Regions from separate parts of the Shewanella psychrophila genome, predicted to be linked through region 2. Evidence: riboswitches for the same ligand, from Rfam matches in the RefSeq annotation. Region 2 holds a riboswitch; the other holds the start of a gene.
The links. A riboswitch is a leader RNA that binds a small molecule or an ion and turns the genes downstream of it on or off. The one in region 2 is predicted to bind cobalamin.
Positions count from the first base shown of each region.

Region 1 (11,669 bases), 320 kb from region 2:
AGTTCTTAAGGGCTGGCTCGACTTCATCCCATGTTCTTGTCTTCAAACCACAATCCGGGTTAACCCACAGTTGGCGTACAGCAATCTTGTCTGCCGCTTTCTCAATAAGTTCAACGATTTCATCCACCGTTGGCGTGTTAGGAGTGTGAATATCGTAAACACCAGGACCTATCTCATTCGGGTATTCGAAATCTTCGAAGGCCGTGAGTAACTCCATACGAGAACGTGAAGTCTCGATGGTGATCACATCGGCGTCCATGGCCGCTATCGCAGCGATAGTTTCATTGAACTCGCTGTAACACATGTGAGTGTGTATTTGCGTCTCATCAGTAACACCTGCGGCGCTCAATTTAAAAGCATCCACGGCCCACTTGAGGTAAGCATCCCAATCACTCTTCTTCAAAGGCAGACCTTCACGGAAGGCTGGCTCATCGATTTGAATGATGCCGATTCCTGCATTTTGCAAATCGACCACTTCATCACGAATGGCCAAACCGATTTGAGTCGCTATCTCCTCACGGCTGATATCTTCACGAGCAAACGACCAATGCAAAATAGTCACCGGACCCGTTAGCATACCTTTAACGGGCTTATCAGTTAGGCTCTGTGCATACTCAGCCCACTCAACAGTCATAGGCGTTGGACGCGATACATCACCATAAATAAGTGGCGGCTTAACACAACGTGAGCCATAACTCTGAACCCAACCAAACTTAGTGAAGGCGAAACCTTGTAACTGCTCACCAAAATACTCCACCATGTCATTACGCTCAGCTTCACCGTGAACTAATACATCGATACCTAGCTTAAGCTGACGCTCAATCGTATCTCTAGTCACCTGACGTAGTTGGTCGTTATAAAACTCTTCAGTGATCTCCTCTTTACGCCAGCGGCTACGCAGGCCACGAATTGCAGGAGTCTGAGGGAATGAACCAATAGTCGTCGTAGGTAACAGAGGTAACTGGTATTTCTGCTGCTGTATGGTTTGGCGGTTAGCAAATTTAGTATCACGCTCATAGTCATCGCTATTAAGCGCAGCAACTCTATCGATAACTTGTTTATCTGCTGCAGCCTCTCGTGCATCTCTGCGCGCTACACACGTCACCAGAATAGCATCGACTTCAGCTTTAGCTGGGCTGTCGGCAGACTGATTTTGAGAATGAGTGAGTAGCGCTTTAAGTTGGGTCAACTCAGACAGCTTCTGCTTAGCGAATGATAATTGTTGCTTCAAAGCCGGAGCCAACTCAGTTTCAACATCGAGATCCACTGGGCTATGGAGCAATGAACAAGAGGGCGCGATCCAGACTCGTCCCTTAAGATCGTTAGCCACAGAGGCGATACGCTCGGCAATCAAATCAATATCTGCCGCCCATACATTACGACCGTTGATCACTCCTAAAGAGATCACTTGCTCAGGCTGTAGGTTTTCCGCAAACAGTGCAAGCTGCTCGGGAGCCGTAACGAGATCAAGATGCAAACCGGCAACTGGCAAGGCTGACACCAATGCTTGATGATGAGCAATGGTGCCATAGTAGCTGGCAAGTAAAACCTTAATCTGAGTATCTTTTAGCGTGTCATAGCTTGTTGCAATAGCGGTTTGCCAATCGGCATCAAGCTCAAGGGCTAGAATAGGCTCTTCGAGTTGCACCCACTCAACACCTTGATCACTGAACCGAGCCAAGATATCTGCATAAGTTTTAATGAGCTTAGGCAGTAGTGAAAGTTTATCGAAATCGCTGCCAACAGCCTTAGATAGAAACAGGTAAGACACCGGGCCTAGCAATACAGGTTTGGCGGCATGGCCTAATGCTTTTGCTTCTTCAACTTCATCGAAAAACTGCTCATAGGCCACACTGAATTCTTGATCAACGGTCAGCTCAGGTACTATGTAGTGATAATTAGTATTGAAGTACTTAGTCATTTCACCGGCTGGTGCATCTTTACCCGATGGAGCGCGACCTCGAGCGACTCGGAACAAGGTATCGAGATCTACGTTAGCATCGTCTTGGTTTCTGTGACGCTCAGGGATCGCGTTTAACGTCGCGCTTAATGCCAAAACCTGATCATAGAAGGCAAAATCACCAACAGGTAACAAAGAAACACCAGCCTGTGCCTGCCATTCCCAGTGAGTTCGACGCAACTCTTTAGCCACCTGCTTAAGCTCTGCCTGACTAATCTCACCACGCCAGTATTTCTCCTGAGCAAATTTAAGCTCGCGCTGACGACCAATTCTTGGAAAACCTAAGTTCGCTATCTGTATCGCTTGTGAAGTTTGCATATTGTATACCTTTTTGCTTTAATATGAGCAGAATTCAGAGTAAACGCGCAAAGAGTGTTATCTGCGAGTCATTGTGATTTAACATCTTTCGATGTAAACACACATTTGGGCGTCTGGACGTCTAGAAGTTTATTGTGATAGTCTATCTTCTGACAAACGAATTGATTTCAAGCGCAACATGAGCAAAATTCATGTTGAGACAAAGTGGGTATATTATGATTGAGCTTAGACACTTACGAACACTTCTAGCCTTAAAAGAGACGGGAAGTCTTGCTGGTGCAGCCAAAAAACGCTTCGTCACTCAGTCAGCGCTTTCTCATCAGATTAAGGAGTTAGAGACCCGAATTAACTCATCAATCTTTATCAGAAAGAGTAAACCTCTGTCTTTCACCCAAGAAGGTGCCCGGCTACTCAATCTTGCCGAAGAGATTTTACCTAAGGTGGTCGAAACCGAATATGACCTCAAGCAGGGGCTCAATGACGAACTTAACCAGCTCGGTGTAGGTATCGAATGCCATAGCTGCTTTCGTTGGTTGATGCCTGTGATGGAACAGTTTAGGACGGTTTATCCAAATGTGAATTTAGACCTTTCCAGCCGACACTTGTTTGATTCACTCAACGCGCTGGAGAGCGGCGATCTCGATGTGGTGCTTACCTCAGATCCTGTTCCGGGGCAATCCATTGCCTATCAGCATCTGTTCGATTTTGAAGTTCAGCTGGTTGTTGCCAACGACCACCTTTTGGCTAAACAAGAATATGTGACGCCAAAGCAACTCGAAAAGCTGGCTATCATCAGCTATCCAGTGCCGTTGCAACGTCTGGATCTCTACCGTCACTTTCTGGAGCCTGCAGGAGTAGAAGCCGGTGAGCAAATCAGTTGCGATCTCACCATGATGCTACTACAGCGTATCGCCTGCAAAGATGGCGTAGCGGCCTTGCCGACCTGGTCAATCAGTGAGTCTTACGGGCTGAACCTAACCGCAATCAAGCTAGGTCCAGAAGGATTAAAGCGCCCACTCTTCGGCGCCTATCGAAAAGACAGCTCCAGCGCACGAATGGCGCAACAGTGGTTAAAGCTGGTAGCCAAAGAAGGACTAGCGAAACAGCATAAGTTGAATTAAAAGCGAGTGGTAAGTGGTAAGTGGTAAGTGGTAAGTGGTAAGTGGTAAGTGGTAAGTGGTAAGTGGTAAGTAAAATCTAAATTAAAAAACTAAAAAAGCTAGACTCTAAAATTAGACTCTAGCTTTTCTTTTATTTACAGCTCTAAACTTACAGCTTAAAACTTTTTACAAGGGCTTCAACAGCTGATTTCTCATCGAAAGCACACGTCTGAGCACTAAACCTGGCGAGTTAGCATCGCGAGTCTGACGCAAATTATGGGCAACCATAAACTCATCTTTAAGCTCTTCATCTAAACCCAAAGATTCAAACGCTTCTATGGTCAAGGTCTGTTTCTGATTATCGATAAGCGACTTGATGATGCTCAAAGGGAACGACTCTTCTGACTCGGCATTTAAGAAGGCAAATGCAGTCAAGGCAATGATCTCACCGAACACGCTAAATAGCGCTAAAGTCTGTACTTCATCCGGGTTGATATCCACCCCTTCCATATGGTGCAAACTATCAACGGCATCGGTAGCAATGCTTTCAGTCAATGACCAATAACCTTGCACTAGCTTTTTGTATGGCTGAGGCAATTCATCGAGACGCTCCTTCAAGTAGAAGGTGAAGGCATATCGATAAATATTCACCTGGCCTAATCGAACTAGGGCATCTTTCAGTGAGCGGTTCTTAGTCGTAACACCTGCACCACTAATCGCCGAATTGCTGCGCCAAAGCATATGAGCTGCTAAAGCAGGATCTGAAGAGACAATGTCGATGACATTGCGGATATCACCATCGGCGATAATCGCTTTCTTTAATGGGATCAATATTCCGCGGCGACCAATCACCTGCTCTTCATTACTAATAATTGCGCGTACTTGAGTGAATACCTGATGCTCAAGATCTGTCATGGGGAGTTTTAACCTACATTATTATTTTGGCGCGACACCAATTGTTATCAGGGAATTTACCCATAAAAAGACCACTAGGGTCAAGTTGATTTCACCTAAATGAATACTTTAACTGTAATTATCTGCCCAAGGTCTGATAACCGAGAGAAAATCACTAAGTTCAAGCTCTATCAGAGCGTTATCAACCATTTCATAAATAAGCCAAATTCCACCTAAAGCCTGAAGTTATCGATCTCTTTATTACACATTTCATAACTTCATTACCTTGATTGCACATATTAATAGCACATATTCGATGCATTATATCGCGCCGGCCTTTTCTAGTCGCTGATAAATCGTTTCAGCTAAAGCGCGGTAGCCAGCATCATTAAGATGAATCGTATCAGATTTCATTGACCGAGTTTTAAGCAAATCCGTTAACGCCTCTTCGATAAGCATAACATCATATGTCTCGGCTAACTCCGAATAGAGGGCTGCCGATGACAAAAAAATCCCCTTCTGAGGCACTGCAATTAACACTACCGGAATCGACTTAGCTTGAGCTAGCTCGATCATCTGCGCCAAGTTAGCTTTGGTCTTGGCTGTAGCTTGATTACGCAGAAAGTCGTTGCCACCTTCGAGTAAAATCAATAAGTCAGGCGTCTCTCGAACAAGTAGCTCTCCTAGCCTGTTCAAGCCTTGTGAGGTCGTCTCTCCTGAAACACCGGCATTGCTCACCCTCAGGCCAGTCAGTTCCGCCAGTACCGCTGGATAATCACCACCATCACTCGCTCCCTTGCCATAGGTAAGACTATCGCCAAAGGCCATAATTTCGGCACTCGCCGCAAGCGGTTCAAGTTTAGGGCCTGAACAAGCAGATATGAACACACATAATACAAATACAATGAAGCGGATAATCATGCTCTTAGCCATCAGAAGACAGAATTAATTGATTCAGCTTAGCATGGGGCATAAAAAAGCTAGGCACAAGAGATAAGGGATAGGAATGTAGCGAGCTTAAGAAAGCTAAGCAAAGCATCAAGTTGCGAGAAACTAGGTTCGAGAATAGAAAGAAAGGAAAATGGAACAGGGAACGAGTAATCAGCAACGCGCAATTGCCCCTAGCTGATTACTCCTTGATGCTTTGTCTTAAGGACTTGATCCTAGGCACTTATTCCTAGGTGTTGGCTCCTAATAACTAGCCCCTTCATTAAAACCTATAGCTTCCAGTGAGGCGAAGTGCGCGGCCTGTACCGGCATAATAACCGTTGTAACTAACACCGGCAGAATTGCTGTAATAACCAGCACTGACATACTGTTCATCAAACAAGTTATCGACGCGAAAGCTAGCAAGCCAAGCATCCTTAGTATAGTTAACTGCCAGGTTAGTCAGCCAGTATGCCTCCAACTTCTCATCGGTATTACTATTATCACCTTCGATAAAACGCTCACCGGTATAAACCACTTCGGTAAATACCTGCCAGTTTTGGTTAGCATCGATACTAAAGTAGCCACGCCCAGTGTGTTCGGCCACCCAAGATAGTTGCTTACCTTCGTTGAGGCCATCGGTAAATTCGGCATCGATATAGTTATATTCGGCCCCCAATTGTACCTTATCGGTTAACTGCCAGTCCCAGTCGGCACTCACACCGTAGCGGCGTGACGCATCGGCATTGACGTTTGCACCTGGAAAGCTTCCACCTGTAGGGGTATCGGCACTTGGATCGAATACGATTTCATCTTCAAGATCTAAGCGGTAAGCACTCAAACGTAATGTGTGCGACTCAGGTGCCCAGTCCCAACCGGCTTCGTATGAACGCCCCGTCTGAGGCTTAAGCCCAATAACATTGGCAGGTGTATAAGCTTGCTCATCGACCTTAGCGAAACGAAAGTTATCATCTGCACGAACATACAGTCTCTGTGTCGCTGTTGGACGATAATTCAACCCTAACTCGAAGGCATGGGCATCTTGATCTAGCTTTATTCCTTCTGGATATGCATTAGGATCAACCAGTTCATCATTCGCTTCAGCATAGCGACCACCGACCACATAACTAAAGCTTTCCGACAAAGGGACTGTCGCTTGCACATAGGCACTGGCCTGCTTCTGCACATTACCACGCCCGCTACCAAATTCTGATTCGCCGCGACTCAGATCGATACCGGTAATGATTTTCAAATCCCCCTTATCTGTTGTAATATTCGCCACAGCCTTAGGTGTAAACTCTAATAGTGAACGTGTGTCTTTTCTCGATGACCCCCACTCATTTAAACCTGTGATAAGGGTGTCTGAATAATTAACATCAGCACCGAGAGACCATTCATCATTTAACTGATACGTATATCCACTACGTGCAGCCGTTGTCATCTCATGCATATAAGCATCATATGCACCCGGCTGTGTTGCATTAGATTGACGTGGGTTTTCTTTAATTTGATCTTTAGTCAATGCCCCTGCTAACTCACGATCGTTATCGTAGTAGCTGGCTTCAACGAAAAAGTCTTGTGGCCCATCTTCATATTGCAGACGGCCTAAAACAGATGAGGTCTTATTGGCATTATGGTCACGATAGTTATCACCTTGATTATAACTCGCAGCCGCGTAGTAACGCCATGTATCATTAATTGCACCAGAGACATCGGCCTTACCTTCATAGGTATTGAAACTGCCACCAGATAACTGAATGCCGCCACCCGAACCCGTTGGTGCCTTAGTGATAATGTTAATCACACCACCGACAGCTTGATCGCCGTACAGTACGCCTGCACTACCGGATAAAATCTCAACGCGATCGATCTGATTGAGTGGAATAGCATTGATGCTAGGCGCCGCTATATCGATATTATTCAAACGGCGACCATCTACCAAGATCAACGTGTTGTTAGCAGCCTGGCTTCCAGAAAAGCCACGCATGGCGAATACAGCATTAGAATTTGAATCTGAAATTTGAATGCCGCTCTGACCACGTAACACTTCAGTTAGCGTGGTCGCGCCGCTCATCTCTATCTGAGCAGAATCGATAATATTCACATTGGCCGCGATATTCAGAGGGGTGTTTTCGCTACGGCCAATCACAGTGATCACTTCATCGACACTGTTTGCCTGGCTTTCACCAGTATTAGCAGCTTCGGCCGCCATAGCGCTCGATGAGACAACTGACAGAGTAAGTACACTGCTGATTAGCATGGCTATTTTTGAAAGTTTGTTTGAATCATTATATGACTCTTTATATGAGAATATACCCATTTTACCTTTAACTCCTAAAAGGAAAACGGGGCAAAAATGTCACGACATAATTAGGCAGTTCGGCTTTAATCCCATAGGGCATAAGCTGCAGTGCATAAGCCGCATCTTGAGATCTGCCCGCCGAAATCTCAAAATCATCTAATGGGCCGGTCTCCGGACTTAGGCTCTGCTATGACGTTTCAAAAACGACATTGCGCGAATTCAGGATATTTTTACGCTCCCTTCTGTCTCTCCATACCGCTAGAGAGTTAGATAGACGCGCCTGACTCTTACCTTTTACCGTTGCGGGGGCAGTGTCAGATTCTCACTGACTTCCCGATTATCCCTTACCTTGAGTGTCGAAAGCCTCAGCAAACAGCTAGGTTTCAACGCATTTAAATAGGTTTAGGCACCACAAAAGATTGACTAAAATATTGTTAATTCGTTCCAAGAACGCACTCAGTTTTTGTAGCCAGTTCTGTACCTAGTTTAACTACCGAGTATTGGTTCCCTGTTCAGCACCGAGTTACGATCCGCCGCATTATAGACGTCTATACGTATAAATGTCTAACTTTTGGATGACATTCTGCTTACCTAAAAGTCTAATTTTATTCTCTTGGCTTTTACTCCGGAAAATTTGGAATAAAACGATTTGTTTAAAAATAATGCAAGCTTATGATTGGCAATCAAAGAAATCTAGCCAACATCCACACAAAACAAATTCACAACCTTTGCATCAATTAATCAACAAAATGACTTGCCAAGTAAGATTACAAGTGTAATCTTACTTCTAGTGATTACATTTGTAATCCATAAAATACATTCAATAAAAAGTAATAAGTACACACTTTGACAATGGGAATAGCCGATGAAAGAGATCAGTAATTCAGAACTTGCCGTACTCAATATCCTATGGGAGTCGTCCCCCATAAGCTCCAATGAAGTGGTGGATAAATTAGCAGTTTCTAACGAATGGCACGAAAAAACAGTCAAAACCCTGCTAAACCGATTAGTAAAAAAACAGGCGATCGGGTTTCAAAAAAAGGGCCGCAGCTATCTCTACTCACCATTAATCAATCAAAGTGAATATCAGATTAAAGAGAGTCAGTCTTTCGTAGAAAGAATGTTTTCTGGTCGTGTAGCCCCTCTGGTTGCCGGCTTTGCCAAAGAGAATAAGCTCAGTGCTGAAGATGTTGCAGAGTTGAGAGCCTTGATAGACAACTGGCAAGAAGAGGACCCGAAAGAGAACAGTTTGAACAAAGATAAATTAAGTAGCGACTCTCAAACAAGCAGTCCTCAAACAAAGGAAACTAATCATGATTAACTGGCTCATACAGCAGAGCATACTCATAAGCTTAGTCTGCGCGTTCATTCTGCTTTTTCATAAGCCACTGCTGAAGCAGCTCGGTGCTCACCACATGTATAGTTTATGGCTGGCTATCCCATTAATGCTGCTTGGCTCTCTAATATTGCAATTTGTGCCTAACTTGTTGGCAGAATCTAAGCTGGACACTTTTGAACACTACAGAGTGCTGGCCTCACTCGCAGTTAAAAACAGTGAAAGCCTTATTCCGATTCCTTTAGTCGCCGCTTTGTGGTTGTCTGGAATGACTGTGATGGCAGCGCTATTACTACTGCAACGACGTTACTTAAATAAGTTGCTGAGCAAGAGTAAACCTTATGCTCACACCCAGAATTGCGATTTAAAAAATCATACGCCGATTTTAGCCGACACTTTACCCATCTTACAGAGCCCAGAAATCACCTCCCCCATGCTAACAGGCGTGATTAAGCCGATGATCATAGTACCGGCTGATTTCCATAAGCTCACCGCCAAGCAACAGCAAGCCGTGTTGGATCACGAGCAGTTTCATCATGAACGCGGGGACATCATCACTAATTTGCTTGCTTATGGTCTGCTCGCCATCTTCTGGTTCAATCCACTTTGCTGGCTAGCCTATCGCCGCTTTCGTGACGATCAAGAACTCGCCTGTGATGCTCAAATCACCTCATCGATGAATACCGATGAAAAAATTGCCTATAGCCATGCGCTATTGGCCTACTCTCAGCACGCTCAAATGGGCATGCTACATACGCACTATGGAAATAAAAACATCTTAAAGGAAAGGATCATACAAATGAAAAAACAACATGGAAAGAGCACCATAGCCATAATAGCAATGACACTTGGACTAGGCCTTGCCAGCTTAATGCTCAACCAGCAAGTACTGGCAGGCGATCATCAAAGCTCTTCGAAAGAATCAGCGAAAGAGTCGTCGGAAAAATCAACCAAAGCCATTAAGAGTCAGGCACACAGTATTCATCCACTGACTCGTGTCGAGCCCAAATATCCAAAAGAAGCAGCTGAAGCGAATCAAAATGGTTATGTTCAGCTCAAGTTCGATATCAGCAAGTCAGGTATGGTCTCTAACGTTAAAGTGATTAAGTCATCACCCAAAGGTGTATTCGATAAATCAGCAGTAAAAGCCCTAAAGCAGTGGGTGTATAAAAAGTCTAAGAAAGGGGCTAAAGGTTCTAAGGTTCAGCTGGATTTTGTTATTGATGAACCCGCTGCCAATGTTGAGCGCATCAAGGTCACAGCGAATTAATAACAGCTGTAGTTCAAAGCAATAAATCAACTTACTCGGACATTCAGCTTGGGCTGATGGGTGAAGTGTTCAAAAGGGGCCGCGCAGCTCTTTTTCTGTATCTGGAGCAAACCGACGAGAAAGGAAAAGTTATTAACTATAAGTGAATCGCAGATCAAATCCCTCTTTCGCTATCCCTGCAATCATGGATAAATACCTCCATGTTAAACAAGGAGGCCTTGGCCCCCATGCTTTTACTCATCGATTAAGCTTCTACAGCCTTAGGATTAGCACCGTATTCATTCTCGCCTATGCTGTCCTGTACATAAAAGATCAACAAAACGATGGCACCAATAAGCGGTACTAGACCGATTAGCTGCCACCAACCTGAACGTCCGGTATCATGTAGGCGACGAGCCGATATGGCGATCGTCGGTATCAACAAACCTAATGCCAGCACAGTTGAAAATATCATAGTGCCTAACGTGATATCGATAACCGCCGCAAGGGTATAGAAAATAAAATAAAACAGCATGTACATCCAAAATTCTTTGCGACGAGCTCGACCTGTAAAATCTGCATATTTCTTTAATGCACCAATAAAATATTCCATATCTTTCCTTGTATTTTTAATCCGTTATTTACATTGCGCGTTTAAAACATTTATAACAATAAAACATTTTTTATTAAAAAGATGCCACCAAGCGAATATTTATCGCCATTCAATTGTAAATTTTCTAAAACAGACCTCTTCACAAACATCCACATAAGCCATTAATATTTATTAGATTTAGCCTTTATTTAATTGATAGACATGACTTCGATATCACTAACAAGCCATGATACAAAACCAATAACGATTCTCATTAACATTCATTTTTATTAAGATAGCGCCGCGGCCAATACCGATTGGTATGGCACACTAATAATCAAAATAAGGATTTCAAATGAAAATCTCAATGAATCGCCTTAAGGCGATAAGCGCAGTGGGTTTACTCGGTTTCAGTGCACTATTCAGTATGTCGTTTAGTGCTATGGCCAATGCCAATGAATGTGAACTTAAGATTAGCGCTAACGACGCGATGCAATTCGACACCAAAGAGCTAAGCGTTCCGGCAAGCTGTAAAGAAGTTACCCTGACACTGACTCACTCAGGTCAGCTACCCAAAGCGGCCATGGGCCACAACTGGGTGCTAACCAAGGCTGCAGATATGCAAGCGGTAGCCAACGATGGCATGGGCGCAGGCGTAGATAAAAACTATGTTAAAGACGGCGACACTCGTGTTATCGCTCACACTGATGTTGTTGGCGGCGGTAGCTCAAGCAGCGTCACCTTCAGCACCGAAGGCATGAGTGCTTCTGAAGCCTACAAATTTTTCTGCTCATTCCCAGGACACTGGGCAATCATGCAGGGCAGCTTTATTATTAAATAATAAGCTGTAAGCTGTAAGCTGTAAGTCTGTATTAGCCCTCCGCTTTTACTTATCACTTACAGCTTACCACTCTTCTTTTTAACTGCCTGCAAGCTCTGTTATTACCTCCAAAAGCTCATTTCAACAAACCGCTGAAGGTTCTTATTTATT
Region 1 is NZ_CP014782.1:5,082,504-5,094,172, forward strand. Features, by position in the region: gene metE (5-methyltetrahydropteroyltriglutamate--homocysteine S-methyltransferase) at 1-2,260, opposite strand, end outside; gene sps_RS22055 (LysR family transcriptional regulator) at 2,494-3,399, shown strand; gene sps_RS22060 (HDOD domain-containing protein) at 3,565-4,293, opposite strand; gene sps_RS22065 (arylesterase) at 4,594-5,205, opposite strand; gene sps_RS22070 (TonB-dependent receptor) at 5,483-7,519, opposite strand; cobalamin riboswitch at 7,647-7,885, opposite strand; gene sps_RS22075 (BlaI/MecI/CopY family transcriptional regulator) at 8,367-8,822, shown strand; gene sps_RS22080 (M56 family metallopeptidase) at 8,815-10,107, shown strand; gene sps_RS22085 (DUF805 domain-containing protein) at 10,352-10,699, opposite strand; gene azu (azurin) at 11,106-11,519, shown strand; gene sps_RS29155 (amidohydrolase family protein) at 11,661-11,669, opposite strand, start outside.
Region 1: another riboswitch for cobalamin. It lies ahead of sps_RS22070 (TonB-dependent receptor); the one in region 2 lies ahead of sps_RS23565 (ABC transporter ATP-binding protein).

Region 2 (11,669 bases):
GGGAAGAGACCGATAACCGCTTTGGCGGTGAGCCACTTCTCATCGATGATTTTCTTCAGCATAGCCTTACCATCGGCGAACAATTTAGTCGCCTCTTCGCCGACTACTTTATCGGTTAAGATTTTAGGGAAATGTCCATGTAACTCCCAACTGCGGAAGAAGGGCGTCCAGTCGATACGCTCGACTAAGTCTTCCAATGGGTAGTCATCGAATACCTGACGGCCTAGCTGATTGGGCACAAATGGGGTGTAGTTCTCCCAGTCGTGCTTGCAGCGGTTCTCTCGGGCTGCTTCGATAGAAGTAATAATCTTACGTTTGGTTTGCGACAGGCGCTTCTCGCGCATCACATCATATTCTTGATAAGCTTCATCTATCGTAGCTTGCCTTGTGGCGTTATTAATCAGCTTTGACACCATAGGCACGGCGCGGGAGGCGTCGGCGATATAGATGGCACCTGTCGGCGAGTGAGGGGCAATTTTCACCGCGGTGTGAATTTTCGAGCAAGTCGCGCCGCCGATAATAGATGGAATGGTTAAACCTGCCTTATGGAAGCTTTTAACGTTATGCACCATCTCATCCAGACTCGGGGTGATAAGCCCAGACATGCCTATTATGTCGACATTTTCGGCTATGGCCACTTCGATGATTTTCTCCACCGGTACCATGACTCCAAGATCGATAACATCATAGCCGTTACAGGCCAGCACCACGCCGACGATGTTCTTGCCGATATCGTGTACGTCACCTTTTACTGTGACCATTAAAATCTTGCCGTTTGACTGACCCGGAGTCTTTTCGAGTTCGATATAAGGGTTCAGATAAGCCACGGCTTTTTTCATCACACGGGCAGACTTAACGACCTGAGGCAGGAACATCTTGCCCGAGCCAAATAGGTCGCCAACCACATTCATGCCGTCCATCAAGGCGCCTTCAATCACATCCAGGGGACGGCTTGCTGCCGCTCGCGCCTCCTCTGTGTCTTCGTCGATATAATCTGTGATGCCTTTAACCAAGGCGTGAGCCAGACGTTTATTGACCTCCCAGCTGCGCCATTCTAGATCTTCTTTTTTGGCAGTTTGACTGCCGTCACCGCGGAATTTTTCCGCCACTTCTAATAACAGCTCGGTGTTATTGGTTGCATCGCCATTCTTATCGACAGCGGTGCAAGGGAAATTCCCTACTATGGCCTCGACGCTTTTCTTTAGCTCTGGGTCGATATCGTCATAGATGGCTAATTGACCAGCGTTGACGATACCCATGTCCATGCCAGCCTGAATCGCGTGATAAAGGAACACAGCATGAATGGCCTCTCGCACCGGGTTGTTACCACGGAAAGAGAAGGAAACATTAGATACACCGCCCGAGATCATGGCGTGGGGCAAGGTGCGTTTTATCTCGCGGGTGGCCTCGATAAAGTCGACGGCATAATTGTCGTGCTCTTCGATACCTGTGGCGATGGCGAAAATATTGGGATCGAAGATAATATCTTCCGGCGGGAAGCCTACCTTATCCACCAATACCCGATAAGCGCGGGTACAGATCTCTATCTTGCGTGCCTTAGTATCGGCCTGCCCCTGTTCATCAAACGCCATGATGATGGCTGCGGCGCCGTAACGCTTAACTAAAGTGGCCTGCTGGATAAACTTCTCTTCTCCCTCTTTAAGCGAGATGGAGTTAACGATACCTTTACCCTGAATACACTTGAGACCGGCTTCGATCACTTCCCATTTAGAGGAGTCGATCATAATCGGCACACGAGATATGTCGGGCTCGGAGGCGATAAGGTTGAGGAACTTGTGCATGATCTCGACGCCGTCGAGCATACCCTCATCCATGTTGATATCGATGATCTGCGCGCCGTTTTCTACTTGATCACGGGCTACCGATAGCGCTTCTTCGAATTCACCTGTCTTGATAAGGCGCAGAAACTTGGCCGAACCTGTGACGTTGGTACGCTCACCTACGTTAAGAAACAGCGAGTTCTCATCAATCGTCAGCGGCTCAAGACCAGACAGGCGACAGGCCACCGGGATGTCCGGTAGCGGACGGGCAGGGTATTTGATTACGGCTTCGCGGATGACACGGATATGATCCGGCGTGGTACCACAACAGCCACCGATTATATTAAGGAAGCCTTCCTCGGCCCACTCACCGATAATATCGGCCATCTGCTTGGGGGTCTCATCATAGCCACCAAACTCATTGGGCAGGCCCGCATTTGGATGAGCCGAGACGAAACACTCGGAAATTTTAGATAGCTCTTCCACATAAGGGCGCAGCTCTTTAGGCCCCAGGGCGCAGTTAAGGCCAATAGATAGCGGCTTAACATGACGTAGTGAGTTGTAGAAGGCTTCGGTGGTTTGCCCGGTCAGGGTGCGGCCAGATGCATCGGTAATGGTACCGGATATCATGATAGGCAAGCGTGCACCCAGATCATCATAAACAGTCTCGACGGCAAACAGGGCGGCCTTGGCGTTTAAGGTATCGAAAATGGTTTCTACCATGATGATATCGGCACCGCCCTCAATCAGGGCATTGATAGACTCGACATAAGCCTCGACCAGCTCATCGAATGTGACATTTCGGTATCCAGGGTCGTTCACGTCCGGGCTAATAGAACAGGTGCGGTTAGTTGGGCCGAGTACACCGGCTACATAACAGCTGCGACCAGTCTCTTGCTCAACTTCATCGGCAGCAGCGCGGGCGAGTCGGGCCCCCTCAAGGTTTATCTGAGCCGAGAACGCCTGCATGTCGTAGTCAGCCATGGCGATGGGCGTCGCGTTGAAGGTGTTGGTCTCGATAATATCGGCGCCAGCCAGCAGGTATTGTTTATGAATACCCTTGATAGCTTCGGCTTGGGTGAGCACCAACATGTCGTTGTTGCCTTTTACATCTTTATGCCAGTCTTTGAACTGTTCGCCGCGAAAATCTTCCTCTTCTAACTTAAGGTCCTGGATCATGGTGCCCATGGCGCCATCGAGAATGAGGATCCCTTGTTCGAGTTGTCGGGTCAATTTTAAGGTGAGCTGTTGACCTTTCTCTTTAGTTAATTTCTGGGTACTGAGGGTGACACTGGCCATAAATTCTACCTGCCTTAATAGATCTGCGCTGCATCTCTATTGAAACCACTGCGTGGTGTCGTTTGGATGTTTATACGTATAGACGTCTATACTAAACCAGACACGTATCTGTGTCGAGTCGCCATATTGTGTATTCTATCGCCTTGTATATTGACTTATTTGTGAATGATTTTTCCACTCTTTTAAGGTCTGAACTATGCTTTAAACAGGCTCTTTACAGGAGAAGTGTGGTGTGGAGGAAAAATAATAATCAAGCAGCCTTCAGACTGTTGGCCCTAATAATGTGGTTTTTTATTGTCTCATGGCCAGCCGCCAGCAACATTGTATTCAGCCTATCTAGCATGTTGCTGAGCATCACACTGATTTGGCTGTCTTTAATTTTATTTTTATATGCTTTGACTAAGTAGGTTAGTCGATGATGTGTAGACATGTATTGGAGCCTCAATCAAATCTCCTACCTCTCGTTAAGTTGGTAAAGCCTGTGCTTTGTGGTCTAACCCCTTCAATTATCCAAGATAAAGGGGTTTATGTAAAAGCCAAGGTAGTGACATGATTAGTGCGATGAGTCTGCTGTTGATCATATTGGCTTATGTGGGCTTGCTGTATGTGATTGCTGCTCCTGAGACGAGTGCTGAATCCGGTAGTGACTCGTGTACTGCTCTCACTTTCAAAGTCGAGGTGGCAGTATGATTAGCGCTACGAGTCTGCTGCTGATCATTTTGGCTTATGTGGGCTTGCTGTATGTGATTGCCGTTCCTGCGACGAGTGCTGAATGCGGTAGTGACTCGTGTACTGCTCTCACTTTCAAAGTCGAGGTGGCAGTATGATTAGTGCGACGAGTCTGCTGTTGATCATATTGGCTTATGTGGGCTTGCTGTATGTGATTGCCGTTCCTGCGACGAGTGCTGAATGCGGTAGTGACTCGTGTACTGCTCTCACTTTCAAAGTCGAGGTGGCAGTATGATTAGTGCGACGAGTCTGCTGTTGATCATATTGGCTTATGTGGGCTTGCTGTATGTGATTGCTGCCTGGGCCGAATCCGGTAGCGAGAGAGCACAAAAACTCACCACCAGTGCCGCAGTTTATGCTCTGTCCTTAGCCATATATTGTACTAGCTGGACCTTCTTTGGCAGTGTCGGTATCGCCACTCGATCCAGTATATTGATGCTATCTATTTACCTGGGGCCGACCTTGTTGATGATAGTTATCTGGCCCTTGATGCAACGTATCTTGCTGATTAAGCAGATCTACAGGGTGACCAGTATCGCCGATTTTCTCTCGGCCAGATTTAATCGTAGTGTGTCGCTGGCTGGGCTCGCCGCGTTAGTTGCCATGATCGGAATAGTGCCTTATTTAGCCCTGCAACTTAAGGCGATAAATACGTCTATCGACTTGCTTTTGGGTTTGCAAGTCGAGGCTAAACTCTCCATCGCTTGGCTGGTTTGGCTGGGTGTCGCCCTGTTTACCATAGTGTTCGGTATCCGTCATCTGGATCCAACCGAGCGACACCCTGGCATGATGTTGGCTTTGGCGGTCGAAGGCCTTGTTAAGCTAGCGGCCATGTTGACCGTCGGGGTATTTATCTGTTTCGTGATGTTCGACTCTCCCCTAGATATCTTTGCTCAATTGGAGCAGAAGATGCCTGAGGCTGCGGCTAAGATGTCGTCGAAGCCCGCATTTGTCACTTGGTTTAGTTACCTCATATTAGCCGGAACAGCCTTTATGTTATTGCCGCGCCAGTTTCATGTGATGGTGGTGGAGAATCCGGATCCTAATCATGTCAAAAAAGTGCAGTGGTGGCTGCCTATCTATCTAATCCTGATGACCCTGTTTGTCACCCCGATTGCGGCGGCAGGCTTGCTGCTGCTAGGACCTGAAACTGCAGACAGTTATATGTTGTCTATTCCTATGTTAGCCGGGCAAGAACTATTGACCATATTCGTGTTCATCGGTGGTTTTTCTGCTTCTATGGCTATGCTCATGGTGTCGGGAATGACCTTATCGACCATGTTCAGTAACCACTTGGTTTTGCCTCTCATTCAGTGGTTTAGGCCGGACAGCCGCTTGAAGAAGTATTTGCTGCAATCTCGCTGGTTGGCTGTTTTTATCGTGCTGGGGGCTGGGCAGATGTTTTACCTTTACTTGGGCGAGTCCTACATGTTGGTGAACATGGGCATGATCTCATTCTGCGCCGTGTTGCAGTTTCTGCCCTTGGTTATTGCCGGTTTATATTGGCCTCAAGTCACATCAAAGGGGGCATTTGCCGGTCTGTGTGCAGGCTTTGGTATCTGGGCCTATTGTCTGCTTTTACCTGCGATTATGAAGAGTGGCTGGATCAATGCGGATATTTTGTTAACGGGTCCCTTCGGAATTGGTTGGCTACATCCTGAGCATCTATTGGGAACCGAGATGCATAAGGTCAGCCATGGGGCTTTCTGGTCCATGGCTGCGAACATTTCGGCGCTGGTATTAGGCAGTCTGTACTCTAAGATGTCTGGGGAGGAGAAGCGTTATAATGCGGAGTTTATGGATGTGATGGCCGAGCGTGTGGCAGAAGATGAAGCCATTATGGATACCTTACCCAGAGATATTGAAATTGAGCCCAAGCTTAAATTACTCAAGGGCATATTCAGTCAGTATCTGACTCCTGAATACGCCGAGACAAAAATGGCAGCTTGTCTGATTGAAGCTGAGCTCGGTGAGGCTCATATTATCAATGTACAGGAGCTGGCGAACCTGGAGCGAACCACAGAGAGGCAGTTGAGTGGTATCACCGGAGCGGCTGTGGCTCATATGGTGGTGACTCAATCTAACCTTTATTCCGAACAAGAGATCCGCACCTTAGAGCGCTATTACGGTCAGTTACTGGCACAGTTAAAAATAAGTCCGGCTCAGTTAAGGCAGCAACTTAACTATTCTAAAGAGAAAGAGTTGTTAGCTAAACGATACTCAGAGCAGATGGAGGGCATAGTTGATGACAGAACACGCGAGCTACAAGAGACCTTAGATAAACTAAAGAGCGCTCAGGCTCATCTGGTTGAAACCGAAAAGCAAGCATCGCTTGGCAAAATGGTGGCCGGTATAGCCCATGAGATCAATACGCCAATCGGTGTCTGTGTGACTGCGGCATCGCATTTACATGATGAGGTTATCGCACTGAAGAAGATGTTCGGTACTGGTGACCTGAGTGAAGAGGAGTTTAAAAGTTTCATGCAAACCTGCACCGAGGCGATGGACATTATTCTCAAGAACAATGCCAGGGCATCTAAATTGATTCAGAGCTTTAAACGGGTCGCAGTAGATCAATCCAGTGAGCAGGTTAGAGATTTCGGGCTTAAAGAGTATCTTGAGGAGATCTTAATGTCGCTGCGCCCTGCATTAAAGAAAGTACCCCATAAAATACAGGTAATATGTCCGGATAAACTCAGCTGTAATACTTTTCCTGGTGTTCTATCTCAAGTGGTCACTAACCTGATAATGAATAGTTTGCTACATGCATTTAAGCCTGAACAGATAGGTGTTGTGACCATAGAGGTATCTGCCAGTGAGGGGAAAATACTCATGAATTACAGCGACGATGGTGTAGGTTTAGATGAAGATGGCGAGAAGAACCTATTCGATCCTTTTTACACCACTAAGCGTAATCAGGGGGGCAGTGGGCTGGGAACCCATCTGGTGTATAACTTAGTGACCCAGAAACTCAAGGGTGGAGTCGATGTCAAAACATCCCTAGGCAATGGACTCTGTTACCATATTCAATTCCCGCAAAATATTGAAAATTAGACTTCTTTCTAGGAACGAGATACTAGAAATTAGAATCTCGATGCTAGGAAGCAAAAGCAGCAAATAGAACTTAGACACGGGAAATCAGTAAAGGAGCCAATATGCCTAACGAGAATCAATTATTTTGAAAAATACTGATAACAAAAGCTGCATTGAGAGTAAGGCTGAGTGCACTACTGTCTTTTATCTTCTCCGTCATGGCGAATGCGAAGGTGGAGAGATACTCAGGGGGCATACAGATGTAGCTGTGAGTCAGACGGGACGTACATCGATGACCGCCGCTATCGATCGCCTCGTTGAGCGTCACGATGTGGAGTTCGATCAATTATTCTCATCCCCCCTGCGTCGCTGCAGTGAGTTTTCACTCAATCTCTATCTGAAAAATGGGGTGCCATTAAAACTGGAGGAAGGGTTAAAGGAGATTAACTTTGGTGATTGGGATGGCGAGACCTTAGAAAGCCTGTATCAGCACTCTTCTCAGATGATAGAAAGCTATTGGAAGAATCCTTGGGCTGTTACGCCGCCTAATGGGGAGAGCATGCTTGAGTTTGAATTCAGGGTTGATGCCCTATGGCAATCAATTTTGCAGCAATATTCTGGGCAAACACTACTCTTGATCACCCATGCCGGGGTGATGAGACACTTGATGGCCAATGCCCTTGGCGTGTGTGGGGTGGCCGGTTTTTATACTCAACTGTCATTGGCTTATGCATCTGTGGTTAAGATATCTGTGTTTACCTCTTCACAAGGGCATTTCACTAAGCTGCATTGGGGCAATGACTAATCGTTTTTACTCAGTCTCAATGGCTTATCTTTGGCTCTATGAGCATAATCATTGAGATCACTCACTGGTACGGTTTGCCAACACGGGTAAAATCGGCATAATAGCGGCCATTAGAGCTTGTTATGACATTCCTTTTTACAGAAATGCTGTTAGCAAGTTCGCAAAATGAGGTGTTGAGAGTGAATCTAGGTGTTTAACTTTTATTAGACTACTTGGTGGCTAACTCAAACTTAAAAGGGAATTGGGACGATAGCTCGTCGCTTATGTAGTAGCTTTAATTTATTGCTTTAGTTTATAGCATTAGCATTAGCATATCGATTGCCCAAACTGTGCCCGCAACTGTGAGTGATTTTAAAGAAGCTCCTAGGCCTAGAGCCAAAGAACTAGACCTTTCTTTAAAGCACCAGTCAGGATACCTGCCTCATTTTGTCGCGATAATACTCGAGCGGGTAACTCGGGGGGGCCATAGATGTCATCAATTTCAGGCTTAACCTCACAGAGCACACCTGACCTTGCCTTGGATGTAAGCGATCTATGCTGGCAGGTCGAGTCACGCTCAATTTTGTCGCAGATCAATTTTTCCATAAAGCGCGGTGAGATGCTTGGCATTATCGGCCCAAACGGTGCAGGAAAGTCGACTTTACTTCGTTGCATCTATCGATATATCAAGCCTGACAGTGGCCAAATTCGGCTGTTTGGCCAAGAGATCACTCATCTTTCCTCTAAAGCCTTCGCCAGGGAAGTCGCTGTAGTGCTGCAGGACACTCCTCATCACTTCGAGTTGACCACAGCGCAGCTGGTGGCTATCGGTTTGACGCCCCATAAGGGGCCGTTCGAATTCACTAACTCTGCCGATCGGGTCTTGGTATCCGATGCTCTGGAAAAAGTCGGCTTAACTCACAAGTCTAAGCAGAGCTATGAGCATCTCTCTGGGGGAGAAAAGCAAAGAGCCTTGATAGCTCGCGCCATAGTGCAACAACCTAAATTGCTTATCCTCGATGAGCCGACCAATCATTTAGATATTCGTTATCAGATCCAGATTATGGAGCTGCTGCGCTCAATCGGCATCACTGTGATCACCTCTATTCATGATCTTAATCTCGCTAGCGCCATGTGTGACAGGTTACTTCTGCTGGAAGAAGGAAAGTGTATTAGCTACGGTTCGCCAAAAGAGGTGCTGACAGAACATGCGATAGGCGAAGTCTTCGGTGTCTGTTCTCATGTCACGTTCCATCCTCAACATGGTAATCCACAGATCTGTTATTACTATGGTTACGAGAAAAGTTACGCCAAGGGTTACGAGCCAGGCCATGAAAATAGTCATGAGAAGAGCCGTGAACAGAGTCAGGGTAATAAAAGTAGCACAGCTTATCTGGAGGGCGGAGCTCATGACTAGAAGTATTAAGCTCCCGGGTGCTATAGAAATGCCGGAAACAGGTTCAATTGCAATGAAAACCAGAGAAATGAAAACCGGTGAAGTCGACTTGGTGAGGCATGAGCTATTTGCTCATAAGTGGATTTTATTTTCTCTGAGTTTATTATCTCTGCTGAGTCTGATGTTCGCCGCTAGCTTTGGTGCCGCAAACATCTCCTTTATGGACACCTTAGATGTAGTCTTACATCAGGCATTTGGGATTGGCGATGTCCCAAGCATTACCGAGCGCATAGTGATGGAGCTGAGATTTCCGCGAGTCATATTGGCATTTATTGCCGGAGCCGGCCTTTCTATCGCTGGTAGTGTTCTGCAAACTGTCACGCGTAATCCATTGGCTGACCCTTACTTGTTCGGTATCTCTTCTGGGGCATCTTTTGGCGCGGTTATTGTGCTGACGCTCTTTACTGGCTCAGGACTTTTTGCTAGCTCAGGGCTGTTTGCCAGTTCTGGCTTTTTTGAAAGGTTTAGCTGGATGACATTGCCACTAGGTGCTTTCATTGGGGCCGGTTTGTCGGTAGCTATGGTACTGGCTTTGTGTGGACGACATATGAGTAGCCAGATAGAGCGCATGTTGCTGTCGGGCGTGGCGATATCCTTTATGTTCGGTGCGCTAACCAGCTTGTTACTCTACTTCTCCGATCCTCAGGCGGCCGCATCTGTGTTGTTTTGGAGCCTGGGAAGTTTCTCGAAAGCCAGCTGGAGCGGATTAATTGCGCCTTTAATTATCGTAACCGGCTGTACCCTTGTCATCTTGCTGTTTAAGAGGCAGATAATGGCCATGCGAGCCGGTGATGAAACTGCTCATACTCTAGGTATAAATGTGAGCCGTTTACGGCTGCAGATGTTGCTACTCTGCTCAATCATTACCGCGATTCTTGTCGCCAATTGTGGTGGTATCGGTTTTATCGGTTTAATGGTGCCTCATACCGTGAGAATGCTGTTTCCCGGTCAGTTTCCGCTCATCACTACGGCCTTAGTCGGTGGACTGTTTATGGTGTGGATAGATGTCTTAGCACGGACCATGTTGAGTCATCAAGAACTCCCCGTTGGCATAATTACAGCTGTGATAGGCAGCATCTTCTTCCTGTTTATCTTGGGAAGTAGGAAATAAAACTCTTTGTGTAGGAGCGGCTTTAGCCGCGAAGGTTTCAAGCTACAAGCTACAAGCTACGAGCTACGAGCTACGAGCTACGAGCTACGAGCTATAACTCGACGCTGTCTTAGTTTTATATAGAAAAACAAAAATAAACAGGGTGTAAATAATGTTTGATATTAGTCCGGTGAGTCATGAGTTCGATGAAGAAATCCAGCAGAAGATCGACAATAAGACCAAACCCCTAGGTGCTCTGGGTGAACTGGAAAATCTTGCCATGCAGTTGGCTCAAATTTTAGATAAAGATAAGCCTGAAATCATCAAGCCTAAATTACTGGTTTTTGCTGCCGATCACGGCATAGCTGCATCCGGGGTGTCGATAGCCCCCAGCGATGTGACCACTCAGATGGTAATGAACTTCATCAAAGGTGGCGCCGCAATCAATGTCTTCTGTCGCCAGGTAGGTTTAGAGTTAGAAGTAATAGACTGTGGGATATTACAACCACTCGAAGGTGTTGAGGGCATTATCGATCAGAGATTAGGTGCGGGAACAAACCCAATTCACAAACAGCCAGCTATGACCATAGGTGCGGTCAAGCAAGGCTTCGAGATGGCCCGTGAGCGAATCGAATATCATCACCAGCAGGGGACAAATTTAATTGCCTTAGGCGAGATGGGTATAGGTAATACTTCATCGGCGGCGGCAATCATGGCTAGCATCATGAATATGGAGGGGGGGGAGTGTGTCGGTCGGGGCACAGGTATAGATGCCGCCACCCTCAAGAGAAAGCAGCTCTTGGTTGAGCAAGCCCTGCGTCTGCATAGGCCTGAATTGACTAGCCCTATGAATATTCTGGCTTGTTTAGGTGGCTTTGAGATCGTACAGATGACAGGTGCCATGTTAGCCGCCGCAGAAAGAAAAATGCTAATTGTGGTCGATGGTTTCATCGCTACTGCGGCTGCCATGGTTGCGGTGCAGATCAATGAAAATGTGCGTGACTATATGATCTTCGGTCATCAGTCCGATGAACGCGGTCATTGCATGATGATGTCCCATCTTCAGGCTCGGCCTTTACTTAAGTTAGGCATGAGGTTGGGAGAAGGGACTGGTGCAGCCCTATCATTAACGATGATCCAGGCCGCTGCTGGTTTTTATAATGAGATGGCCAGCTTCAGCGATGCAGGAATAGAGATTTAAAAACAAGGTTTCAGTTTCTAGGAGTCTTAGTTTTAAGCTACAGGCTACAGGCTACAGGCTACAGGCTACAGGCTACAGGCTATGAGTTATGCGCTATAACTCGAAACTTTCTTAGCTCTGTCTTGGGACTGACAGCTTAAAGCTTTCTTAGCTTTTTGAGGTTTCTTTAAAGGATTATTTATGGATGTGTTACGCAGAGAACTGACGCTGTTTTTTATTGCTATGGGCTTCTTTACCCGTATCCCTATGCCAGTTTGGGTCAAGGTTGATGCCGATAATCTTAATAAGGCCAGTAG
Region 2 is NZ_CP014782.1:5,403,610-5,415,278, reverse strand. Features, by position in the region: gene metH (methionine synthase) at 1-3,080, opposite strand, end outside; gene sps_RS28605 (hypothetical protein) at 3,630-3,770, shown strand; gene sps_RS28600 (hypothetical protein) at 3,767-3,907, shown strand; gene sps_RS28595 (hypothetical protein) at 3,904-4,044, shown strand; gene sps_RS23575 (sodium:solute symporter family transporter) at 4,041-6,863, shown strand; gene sps_RS23570 (histidine phosphatase family protein) at 6,988-7,647, shown strand; cobalamin riboswitch at 7,844-8,085, shown strand; gene sps_RS23565 (ABC transporter ATP-binding protein) at 8,117-9,043, shown strand; gene sps_RS23560 (FecCD family ABC transporter permease) at 9,111-10,193, shown strand; gene cobT (nicotinate-nucleotide--dimethylbenzimidazole phosphoribosyltransferase) at 10,345-11,373, shown strand; gene sps_RS23550 (adenosylcobinamide-GDP ribazoletransferase) at 11,554-11,669, shown strand, end outside.